DNA from 2 places in the Streptomyces sp. NPDC093109 genome. Region 2 is predicted to be linked to the other one. Evidence: riboswitches for the same ligand, from Rfam matches in the RefSeq annotation. Region 2 holds a riboswitch; the other holds the start of a gene.

Region 1 (5,742 bases), on a different contig from region 2:
AACGACCATGACGACCGAGCTGAGCCCCGACGCCCCGACCGACACGGCAGAGACGGCCTCGACGGCCGGCACGGCCGCCCTGCCGGATCTCCTCGACCGGGCCCGTCAGGAGTACCGGGACCTCGCCGCGCGCGGCCTCGCGCTGGACCTGACCCGCGGCAAGCCGGCGCCGGCGCAGCTCGACCTCTCCGGGGAGCTGCTCAGCCTGCCGGGCGCGCGGTACACCGCCGCCGACGGCACGGACGTACGCAACTACGGCGGCCTGCAGGGGCTGCCCGAGCTGCGGGAGATCTTCGCCGGGGTGCTCCAGGTGCCGGCCGGACAGCTCCTCGCGGCCGGGAACTCCAGCCTGGAGCTGATGCACGACTGCCTGGTGCACGCCCTGCTGAGCGTGGTCCCGGGCGCCGGGTCCCGCTGGGTGGACCAGGAGCGGATCGCGTTCCTGTGTCCGGTGCCCGGATACGACCGGCACTTCGCGCTCTGCGAACGGTTCGGGATCGACATGATCCCGGTGCCGATGACCGCCGAGGGACCGGACATGGACGCCGTGGAGCGGCTCGTCGCGGAGGACCCGGCGGTCAAGGGCATCTGGTGCGTACCGAAGTACAGCAACCCGGACGGCGTCACCTACAGCGACGCGACGGTGACGCGGCTCGCCTCGATGAGCACGGCCGCGCCGGACTTCCGGATCTTCTGGGACAACGCGTACGCCGCCCACGACCTCACCGACGAGCCGGTCCCCGTCGCCGATCTGCTCGCCGCCTGCGCCTCGGCCGGGAACCCGGACCGGGCGTTCGTGTTCGGCTCCACCTCGAAGATCACCGCGGCGGGCGCGGGCGTCGCGTTCTTCGGCTCGTCGCCCGCGAACGTGCAGTGGCTGCTCGGCAACAACGCGAAGCGGTCGATCGGCCCCGACAAGGTCAACCAGCTGCGGCACGCCCTGTTCCTGCGGGACGCGGACGGGGTGCGGACCCACATGGAGCGCCAGCGCGCCGTGCTGCGGCCCAAGTTCGACACGGTGGCGCGGCTCCTGGAAGCCGGTCTCGGCGGGACCGGGCTCGCGACCTGGACCTCGCCGAAGGGCGGGTACTTCGTCACCCTCCAGGTCGAGGACGGCTGCGCCAAGGAGGTCGTACGCCGGGCCGCCGAGGCGGGCATCGTGCTGACCCCGGCCGGCGCCACGCACCCGTACGGCGACGACCCGCGCGACGCGGTCATCCGGATCGCGCCCAGCTACCCGGGGCTCGCGGAGCTGGAGCAGGCCATCGAGGGGCTCACGGTCTGCGTCCGGCTGGTGGGGTACGAGCGGCGGGCCGCCGCCGAAGCGAAGTAGGGGCCGCGGCGACGGCGTACGACGCCGGTGCGCGCCTGCCCCCGGCGCGCACCGGCGTCGTACGACGCTCCGTCCCGTCAGCCCATGTGCACCGGCGCCGCCCCCTCGGTGGACTCCTGCCGGCCGGCGTTGACGGCGAAGGCCGTGACGGCCAGGCCGGCCAGGAACATGCAGGCCGCGGCGGCGAAGGCCACGGTGTAGCCGTGGGTCAGCGCCTCGCCCGCCCGTGCGACAAGGGCGAAGTCCTCGGTGGCCAGACCCCGGTAGAGGGAGGAGGCCGCCTCGGGCAGCTTGTCGTTCGCCGCCGAGGTGGAGAGCGTCGACAGGACGGCGAGACCGAGGGCGCCACCGATCTGCTGCGCGGTGTTGAGCAGCGCGGAGGCGCTCCCGGTGTCCTGGTGCGCGACCCCGCTGACCGCGCCGAGCGTCATCGGGACAAAGCTCATGCCGAGGCCGAGACCGGTGACGAACATGGCCGGCATCAGATGCGCCGCGTACGACGAACCCGGCTCCAGCGTGGCGAACCAGAGCATGCCCACGGCCGCCACCACCAGGCCGGGCCCGGCGATCAGCCGGGGGGCGTACCGCGCGACGAGCTTGGAGCTGATGCCCGCCGCGGCGGCCATGCCGAAGCTGAAGGGCAGATACGCGAAGCCGGTCCTGACCGGGCTGTAGCCGAGGATCAGCTGCATGTAGAGCGTCAGGAAGTAGAAGGTGGCGAACATGCCCGAGCCGATGAACAGCATCGTCCCGTAACTCCCCCACCGGTTCCGGTCCTTGAAGAGCCGCAGCGGCATCATCGGGTGCGCGGTGCGGGCCTGGAGGAAGAGGAACACGGCCAGCAGCACGACCGCGGCGGCGAAGGATGCGAGAGTCAGGCCGTTGGTCCAGCCGTGCTCGCCGCCGCGGGTGATGCCGTACACCAGGGAGATCAGACCGCCGGTGCCGGTGATCGCGCCGGGGACGTCGAGACGGCCGGTGTCGCGTTCGGCCTCGACGAGGTAGCGGGTACCGGCGAGGACGGCCAGGCCGATCGGGATGTTGACGAAGAAGACCCAGCGCCAGTCGAGTACGTCGGTGAGCACACCGCCGAGCAGCAGCCCGACCGTGGCGCCCACGCCGCCCATGGCCGCGTAGACGCCCATCGCCGTGTTGCGCTCCTTGCCGACCGGGAACGTCGTGGTGATCAGCGCCAGGGCGCTGGGCGCGGCGAGCGCGGCGCCGGCTCCTTGCAGAACACGGGCGGCGAGCAACAGCCCCTCGTTCGGCGCCAGTCCGCCGAGCAGCGAGGCCAGGGTGAAGACGGCGATCCCCACCCGGAACACGCGCCGCCGTCCGTACAGGTCACCGGCCCGCCCGCCGAGCAGCAGCAGCCCGCCGAACGCCAGCGCGTACGAGTTGACGATCCAGGCCAGATTCGCGTCGGACACGCCGAGATCGGTCTGGATGGCGGGCAGGGCGATATTGGTGATCGTGGCGTCGAGAACCACCATCAGCTGGGCGGCGGCGATCACGAACAGGGCCAGCCCGAGATGTCGCCCGCCCCCGGGTGAGGCTCCGGAGGCATCCGGCCCTGCGGTGGCGACGGGCGTTGTGGAGTGCGCAGACATGGAAAGAGGCTCCAAGGAACGGGGACGGATTAATCCCCGGAACAGGAAACGGACTCGCCGCTGAGTCAATTCCTGATCCGGGAAAAAGCAAAGACTGAACCACCCCCGGAATTTCCGGTGGAGTGGGGTACTCGCTGATGCAATCCGAGGGAAGGACGCCGATACGGCATACAACTTGCGCTCGGGACGAATACGCACACTAACACCCTGTGGCCTGCCCGTACGGCCGTTCCGGAGACGTTCGCCATGTGATGGTTCTCGCGCTTGACGGCACGCCCCCGGGTGTGGGCACACAGCAGGCGGAGAATGCATGGAACCCATTTGCGCTTTCCCGGAAAGTGTGGACACACACCGGCGCGGAGAATTCCGAAAATTGTCTGCCGACGCACGCCGCGTTCGAATAGGCGCCTACACCCGGTCCACAGGCGCCGCAAGGGCGTCCACCGCGGCTCCCGTGTCCCAGGTCACGTTCCGGAACGTGGGCGGTGTCGGCCGCGGCCCCGCCCACGCTCTACCCTGTCGGATGCAGCTGGTTCGCCCTGCCCGCCAGGCAGACGCGTCGTAAGAGGGAACCCGGTGGGAATCCGGGACTGCCCCGCAGCGGTGAGTGGGAACGACCGCCGTCATACGCACTGGATCCGGCCAGGATCCGGGAAGCGACGGCCAGTAGGAATCTGGAATCTGCCTCGGCAGAGCTGCCCGCGAGTCCGAAGACCTGCCCGTTGCCCGTACGCGACCATTCGCGTACGGATATCCCGGTGACCTCGTGGGCGGGTCGGCGTACATATCGGACGGACGAGCGCGCCCGGGGCGCGGTACTGGTCCGTGCGGTCCGTCACCCCTTCGCGCTCGCGTCCCGTCGCCGGGATGTTCAGGAGTCATCTCGCGAAGGAGATTTCCGTGACAGCGAAGTCCGCAGCCGCGGCAGCACGGGCGACCGTGTACGGCTACCCCCGCCAGGGACAGCACCGGGAACTGAAGAAGGCCGTCGAGGGGTACTGGAAGGGCCGCGTCACCGCGGAAGCCCTCCGGGAGACGGCCGTCGGGCTGCGCCGGGCCAACTGGCGGCAGCTGGCTGACGCCGGCGTCGACGAGGTGCCGACCGGTGACTTCTCGTACTACGACCACGTCCTGGACACCAGTGTCATGGTCGGTGCCGTCCCCGCACGGCACCGCGCGGCCGTCGAGGCCGACGCGCTCGACGGCTACTTCGCGATGGCCCGCGGCACCCAGGACGTGGCGCCGCTGGAGATGACCAAGTGGTTCGACACGAACTACCACTACCTCGTCCCCGAGCTGGGCCCCGACACCGTCTTCACCGCCGACTCCGCCCGGCAGGTCGCCGAGCTGACGGAGGCTCTGGCGCTCGGGCACACCGCCCGGCCGGTCCTCGTCGGCCCCGTCACGTATCTCCTGCTGGCCAAGCCCGCGCCCGGGGTGGCGGCCGGTTTCGAACCGCTGACCCTGCTGGACCGGCTGCTGCCCGTCTACGCCGAGGTCCTCGCCGATCTGCGCGCCGCCGGCGCCGAGTGGGTGCAGCTCGACGAGCCCGCGCTGATCGAGGACCGGACGCCCGCCGAACTGGCCGCCGTCGCCCGTACGTACCGCGACCTCGGCGGCCGGACCGACCGGCCGAAGCTGCTCGTCGCCTCCTACTTCGACCGGCTGGGCGAGGCGCTTCCCGTGCTGGCCAAGGCACCGGTCGAGGGCCTGGCACTCGACTTCACCGGCGCGGCGGCGGCCAATCCGGCCGATCTCGCCGCCGTCGGCGGACTGCCAGGAAAGCGGCTCGTCGCGGGCGTCGTCAACGGCCGCAACATCTGGATCAACGACTTCGAGAAGTCGCTGGCCACCCTCACCACCCTCCTCGGCCTCGCCGACCGGGTCGATGTGGCCGCGTCCTGCTCCCTCCTGCACGTTCCGCTCGACACCGCCGCAGAACGGGACATCGATCCGGAGATCCTGCGCTGGCTCGCCTTCGCCCGGCAGAAGACCGCCGAGATCGTCACCCTGGCCAAGGGGCTGGCCGAGGGCACCGGTGCCATCGCCGGGGAGATCGCCGCCAACCGGGCCGCCCTCGCCTCCCGTACGGCCTCGGCGATCACCCACGACCCGGCCGTACGGGCCAGGGCCGCCGCCGTCACCGACGCCGACGGCCGCCGCTCGCGGCCGTACGCCGAGCGCGCCGGCACCCAGCGCGCCCGCCTCGGGCTGCCGCTGCTGCCGACGACCACCATCGGCTCGTTCCCGCAGACCGACGACTTGCGGACGGCCCGCGCCGACCTGCGCGCGGGACGGATCGGCACCGCCGGGTACGAGGAGCGCATCAGGGCCGAGATCGCCGAGGTCGTCTCCTTCCAGGAGAAGGCCGGCCTCGATGTCCTGGTGCACGGCGAGCCCGAACGCAACGACATGGTCCAGTACTTCGCCGAGCGGCTCACCGGCTACGTCGCCACCCGCGGCGGCTGGGTCCAGTCGTACGGCACCCGCTATGTCCGGCCGCCGGTGCTCGTCGGCGACATCTCGCGCCCCGAGCCGATGACGGTGCGCTGGACGTCCTACGCGCAGTCGCTCACCGGACGCCCGGTCAAGGGCATGCTCACCGGGCCCGTCACCATGCTCGCCTGGTCCTTCGTCCGCGACGACCAGCCGCTCGGCGACACCGCGCGCCAGGTCGCCCTCGCCCTGCGCGACGAGGTCAACGACCTTGAGGCGGACGGCACTTCGGTGATCCAGGTCGACGAACCCGCCCTGCGCGAGACACTGCCGCTGCGCGCCGCCGGCCGCGCCGCGTATCTG
Region 2 (5,742 bases):
CTTCGACCCGCGTCAGCACTACGCCCTCACCGTGCACACGGCGGAGTTGAGCGAGGTGGAACGGAACGCCGCGGCGGAGCCGGCGAACGCCGACGACGTCGAGCTGGAGCTTCCGTGACGGCACAGCCCGGTACACCTGAGGGGCCTGGGGGTCTCGATCCGCTGGACCGGCTGCATCCCGGGCTGGTCCATCACATCGTCAACACCCTTGGCTGGCCCGGACTCCGGCCGCTCCAGGAGGAGGCCGTCGCGCCCCTCATGGACGGCTCGGACGCCCTGCTGCTCGCCCCCACTGCCGGCGGGAAGACCGAGGCGGCGTCCTTTCCGCTGCTGTCACGGATGGACGCGGAGCGGTGGACCGGAACGTCGGTGCTCTACGTGTGTCCGCTGAAGGCGCTGCTCAACAACCTGCTGCCGAGGCTGGAGACGTACACCTCCTGGCTGGGGCGGTCGGCCGCGCTCTGGCACGGGGACGTTCCGCAGTCCCGCCGCAAGCGCGTCCTGCGCGAGCGCCCGGATGTACTGCTCACCACTCCGGAGTCGCTGGAGGCGATGCTGGTCAGCGCCAATGTCGACCATCGCGCTTTCTTCTCGGGGCTGCGGGCGATCGTCGTCGACGAGGTGCACGCCTTCGCCGGGGACGACCGGGGCTGGCATCTGCTGGCCGTACTGGAGCGGCTGGAGCGGGTGGTCGGCCGGCCGGTGCAGCGCGTCGGGCTCTCCGCGACGGTCGGCAACCCGGCGGAGCTGCTGAGCTGGCTGCAGGGGGCGGGCGCGGGGAAGCGAGAGGCGCGGGTGGTTGCGCCCCATCTGCGCGAAGCCGCGCCGGAGTTGCCGCCGCCCGGGGACGTCCAGCTCGACTACGTGGGGTCGCTCGCCAACGCGGCGACGGTGATCGCCGCCCTGCACCGGGGCGAGAAGCGCCTGGTGTTCTGCGAGTCCCGCCGGCAGGTCGAGAAGCTCGGTGAGGCGCTGCGGGCGAAGGGGGTCACCACCTTCCTGTCGCACGCGTCGCTGTCCGTGGACGAGCGGAGGCGGGCGGAGGAAGCGTTCGCTGAGGCGAGGGACTGCGTCATCGTCTCCACCAGCACACTGGAACTCGGCATCGACGTGGGCGACCTGGACCGGGTCATCCAGATCGACGCGCCCGCGACCGTGGCCTCGTTCCTGCAGCGTCTCGGCCGCACGGGCCGGCGGAGCGGTTCGCCGCGCAACTGTCTGTTCCTGGCCCTCGACGAGCCCGGTCTGCTCTCCGCGGCGGCCCTTCTCCTGCTCTGGTCCCGGGGCTGGGTGGAACCGGTCGTCGCACCGCCCGAACCCCGCCATATCGTGGCCCAGCAGGTTCTCGCGCTCTGCCTCCAGGAACACCGCGTCGGCGACCGGCTGTGGCAGGACTGGTGGGGCGGCCTAGGCCCCTTCGGACCCGCCGCCGAGCCGATCGTGCGTCATCTCCTCGACGAGGGCTATGTGGACCGGGACGGCGGGATGATGTTCATCGGCCCCGAGGCCGAACGGCGCTTCGGCTTCCGGCACTTCATGGACCTCACGGCGGTGTTCACCGCCGCCCCCGAGTTCACGGTCCTGTCGGGCCGTACGGAGATCGGCACGACGGATCCCGCCCTGCTCACGGACGAAGTCGTCGGTCCGAGAAGGCTGTTGCTCGCGGGACGCAGCTGGCAGGTCACCTACATCGACTGGTCGCGGCGGCGCTGCTTCGTCGAGCCGGTGGAGGGTGGCGGCCGGGCCCGCTGGGGTGCGGTGGGCTTCGCCCGTACCGCTTCGTACGAGCTGACGCGGGCGGCGCGCGAGGTCCTGCTCGGCGCGACGCCTCCGGTCGGCCTTACCCGGCGGGCCGAGGGCGCGCTGGCGCGGGCGCGTGACGACGGCGCCGAGCTGGTGCACGCGCACGGCACGGTGATCGTGCGGGGCGGGCAGGGTACGAGCGTGCGCTGGTGGACCTGGGCCGGGCACCGGGCCAACGCCACGCTCGCCGCCACACTCGGTTCGGTCTCCGACCCCGTGCAGCGTCCCGCCGACGCGTATGTCCGGTTGCGCGAGGACATCACGCCGGGGGAGTGGAAGAACGCCGTCGCCGAGGGCGTCCAGCGGTTGTCCCTGCCCTCCGTGGACCCGCGCGCTGTGGCCGGGCTGAAGTTCGGCGCGGCACTGCCACAGCGATTGGCCGAGGCGACCATGGCCGCCAGGCTGGCCGACCTCGACGGTGCTGCTGCCGCTCTCCGGGAGCCGTTCCAGTACGCGGTGGTCCGCGGGTGACTGGAAGGGCTGTTGGAAGGGCTGTTTTCGGCCCTGTGGTAGCTTGCGGGAGCCAGTCGAACCCATGTACGTGGGTCAGGGAATCCGGTGTGAATCCGGAGCTGACGCGCAGCGGTGAGGGGGACGGGCGGGGCATCGGCCACTGGACTGCCGTCCGGGAAGGCGCCTCGTTCGAGTGATCCTGAGTCCGAAGACCTGCTGGCCCCTCCGTTCCTGTTCGGGGACGGGGGAGCACCGTACGAACGGGCTCCGCGCATGGGCCCTCGAACGCAGAGGATCTTCCGTGCTGAACGCGCGCCCCTTCCGTATGTCTCTTGTGCGTAAGTCCGTTGTGCCTGTCGCTCTGCTCGTCGCGGGGGCGTTGACGCTCACCGCCTGTGGGGGTGACGGGGAGAAGTCAGAGGTGTCGGGCAAGGCCGGTGGCGGTCAGGCCGTCTCGGGGGGCGGGTATCCCCTCAGCCTCAAGAACTGCGGGCAGACCGTCACCGTCAAGGCCGAGCCCCGGCGGGCCGTGTCGCTCAACCAGGGCACCACCGAGATCATGCTCACGCTCGGGCTCGCCGACCGGATGGCCGGGACCGCGACCTGGACCGATCCGCTGCCCAAGGCGCTGGTCAAGGCCAATGCCGAGGTGCCGCGGCTGGCCGACAACAACCCCTCCTTCGAGAAGGTGCTCGACGCCGAGCCCGACTTCGTCGCGTCGTCCTTCATCTCGACCCTGGGCAAGGGCGGCGTCGCCACGCGGGCGCAGTTCGAGAAGCTCGGTGTGCCGACGTACGTCTCGCCGGCCGACTGCACCAAGAACGACAAGGTCGTGGGTACGGACGGCGCCCGGTCCACCCCGCTGACCATGGACGTCATCTACCAAGAGGTGGAGGACCTGGCCAAGGTCTTCGGTGAGGAGAAGCGCGGTGCGGAGGTCGTCGCCTCGCTGAAGGCGCGGATGGCCGCCGCCGTGGAGGGGATCGATCCCGTCAAGGCCAAGAAGACCACCGTCCTCTACTGGTTCGCGAACTCCGACTCCCCCTACATGGCCGGCTGCTGCGGCGCCCCCGGGATCATCACCAACGCGGTCGGCGCGAAGAACATCTTCGACGACACCCAGGACGAATGGCCCCAGATCAACTGGGAGACCGTCGCCGACCGCAACCCCGACTTCCTCGTCATCGGTGACCTCACGCGCAAGTCGCAGACCGCCGAGACCGCCGCGAAGAAGATCGAGTTCCTGGAGTCCAACCCCGTCACGAAGAAGATGGACGCGGTCAAGCACAAGCGGTACGTGCTGCTCAGCGGCCAGGCGATGAATCCGACCATCCGCACCGTCGAAGGGGTCGAGAAGGTCGCCGCCGCGCTGCGCGCGTACGCGCCCGCCAAGTGACCGGCGTACGAGGGACCGGCGTACGAATGACTGCCGAACGAGTGGCTGCCGCACGCGTGACGCGTGCGCGGCTGGGCCTCATGGCGCTCGGCGGCTTCGGGCTGCTGCTGCTCTCCGTCGCGCTCGCCCTCACCATCGGCCCCGCGGACATCCGCGTGGGTGACGTCTGGTCGGTCGTCGCCGCCCATCTCGGTGTCGGCGAATCGCACGTCACCCCGATCCGGGACGGCATCGTATGGAATCTGCGGCTGCCGCGCACCCTCCTCGCCGCCGTGTGCGGGGCCGGGCTCGCGGTGTGCGGGGCGGTCATGCAGTCGCTGCTGCGCAATCCGCTCGCCGACCCCTTTGTGCTCGGGGTCTCGTCCGGGGCGTCGACCGGCGCCGTGGTGGTCGTCGTCCTCGGGGTCGGCGGGGGCGTGGTCTCGCTCTCCGCCGGGGCGTTCCTCGGGGCGCTGCTGTCGTTCGCGATGGTGCTGGTGCTGAGTCATACGCTCGGCGGGACGACGGACCGGGTGGTGCTCTCCGGGGTCGCTGCGATGCAGCTCTTCTCCGCGCTCACCTCCTTCGTCGTCATGACGTCGGCCGACGCCGAGACCACCCGCGGGGTGCTCTTCTGGCTGCTCGGCTCGCTCAGCGGCGCCGGCTGGACGGACGTCTGGGTCTGCGCCGCCGTGCTCGCGGTCGCGCTGGTGGTCTGCGGCGGATACGCCCGTACCCTCGACGCCTTCGCGTTCGGCCAGGACGCGGCGGCCACGCTCGGCGTCTCCGTCGGCCGTACGCGGCTGGTGCTGCTCTGCGTCACGGCGCTGCTGACCGCCGCGCTGGTCAGCAGCGCGGGGGCGATCGGCTTCGTCGGGCTCGTCCTGCCGCACGCCGCCCGCGCGCTGGTCGGCCCCGGGCACAGCAGGCTGCTGCCGGTCACGGCGCTGGCCGGGGCGGTGTTCCTGGTGTGGGTCGACACGCTGGCCCGTACCGTTCTCGATCCGCAGGAGGTACCGGTGGGTGTGGTGACGTCGCTGATCGGCGTGCCGGCGTTCGTGCTCGTCCTCTACCGGGGGCGGCGGGTGGCGTCATGAACGGTGATTCGGGTACGGATTCGGGCACTGGGCTTGGGCTGCGCGCCGAGCGCGTCTCCCGTACCCTCGCCGGCGGCCGGCTCATCCTCGACGGCGTCGGCCTCGCGCCCGCGCCCGGCTCCACCCTCGGGCTGCTCGGGCCCAACGGCTCCGGCAAGTCGACTCTCCTGCGGATCCTCGCCGGGGTCCTCGCGCCCGCCTCCGGTGTGGTCACCCTCGACGGCCGTCCGCTCGCCGATGTCGGCCGCCGCGCCGTCGCCCGCCGGATCGCCGTCGTCGAGCAACAGACCGACACCCAGGTCGAGTTGACCGTACGGGACGTGGTGCGCCTCGGCCGGATCCCGCACCGCCGCGCCTGGGCCGCCGCGTCGGCGGGCGACGAGGCAGCCGTTGCCACGGCGCTGGAGCGCACCGGTCTGACGGGCCGGGCGGACCAGTCCTGGCACACCCTCTCCGGCGGTGAGCGCCAGCGCGTCCAGATCGCCCGCGCGCTCGCCCAGGACCCGCGCGAACTCCTCCTCGACGAGCCGACCAACCACCTCGACATCCAGCACCAACTCGACCTGCTGAACCTCGTCGCCGCGCTCCCCGTCACCACCGTCATCGCGCTGCACGACCTGAACCTCGCGGCGATGTACTGCGATCAGATCGTGGTCCTCCGGGCGGGCCGCGTCGTCGCCGCGGGGCCGCCGGGCGACACCCTCACCGAGGAGCTGATCGCGGACGTCTACGGCGTGCGCGCCACCGTCACCCGCGAGGGCCCCGACGGCCGGCCGCATGTGCGGTTCCTGGGGACGGTGGCCGGCGACTCCACCGTGTCGGCGCCGGTGCCGGCGTCGGTGCCGGGTGATTCACCTCACGCGGAGTCGCTCCAGCCTTAATGCGTATGATGCGCAAGTGCCTAGTTATCGCATCCGTACCGCGACCCCCAGTGATCTCGACGCCGCGCGCGCCGTGATGCTCGACACCGTCTACCGGGACTTCGGTACGGGCTATGTGCCGCGCTGGCACGCC

The links. Region 2 has a riboswitch for cobalamin ahead of AB0389_RS20410 (ABC transporter substrate-binding protein). Riboswitches for the same ligand answer to the same signal wherever they lie in the genome.
Region 1: another riboswitch for cobalamin. It lies ahead of metE (5-methyltetrahydropteroyltriglutamate--homocysteine S-methyltransferase); the one in region 2 lies ahead of AB0389_RS20410 (ABC transporter substrate-binding protein).

Annotation. Positions count from the first base shown of each region.
Region 1 covers NZ_JBFBEZ010000004.1:52,333-58,074, forward strand. Annotated here, with positions in the region: gene AB0389_RS06195 (aminotransferase class I/II-fold pyridoxal phosphate-dependent enzyme) at 8-1,333, shown strand; gene AB0389_RS06200 (MFS transporter) at 1,411-2,943, opposite strand; cobalamin riboswitch at 3,457-3,681, shown strand; gene metE (5-methyltetrahydropteroyltriglutamate--homocysteine S-methyltransferase) at 3,844-5,742, shown strand, end outside.
Region 2 covers NZ_JBFBEZ010000020.1:46,417-52,158, forward strand. Annotated here, with positions in the region: gene brxD (BREX system ATP-binding protein BrxD) at 1-118, shown strand, start outside; gene AB0389_RS20405 (DEAD/DEAH box helicase) at 115-2,274, shown strand; cobalamin riboswitch at 2,311-2,492, shown strand; gene AB0389_RS20410 (ABC transporter substrate-binding protein) at 2,582-3,652, shown strand; gene AB0389_RS20415 (iron chelate uptake ABC transporter family permease subunit) at 3,733-4,728, shown strand; gene AB0389_RS20420 (ABC transporter ATP-binding protein) at 4,725-5,609, shown strand; gene AB0389_RS20425 (GNAT family N-acetyltransferase) at 5,626-5,742, shown strand, end outside.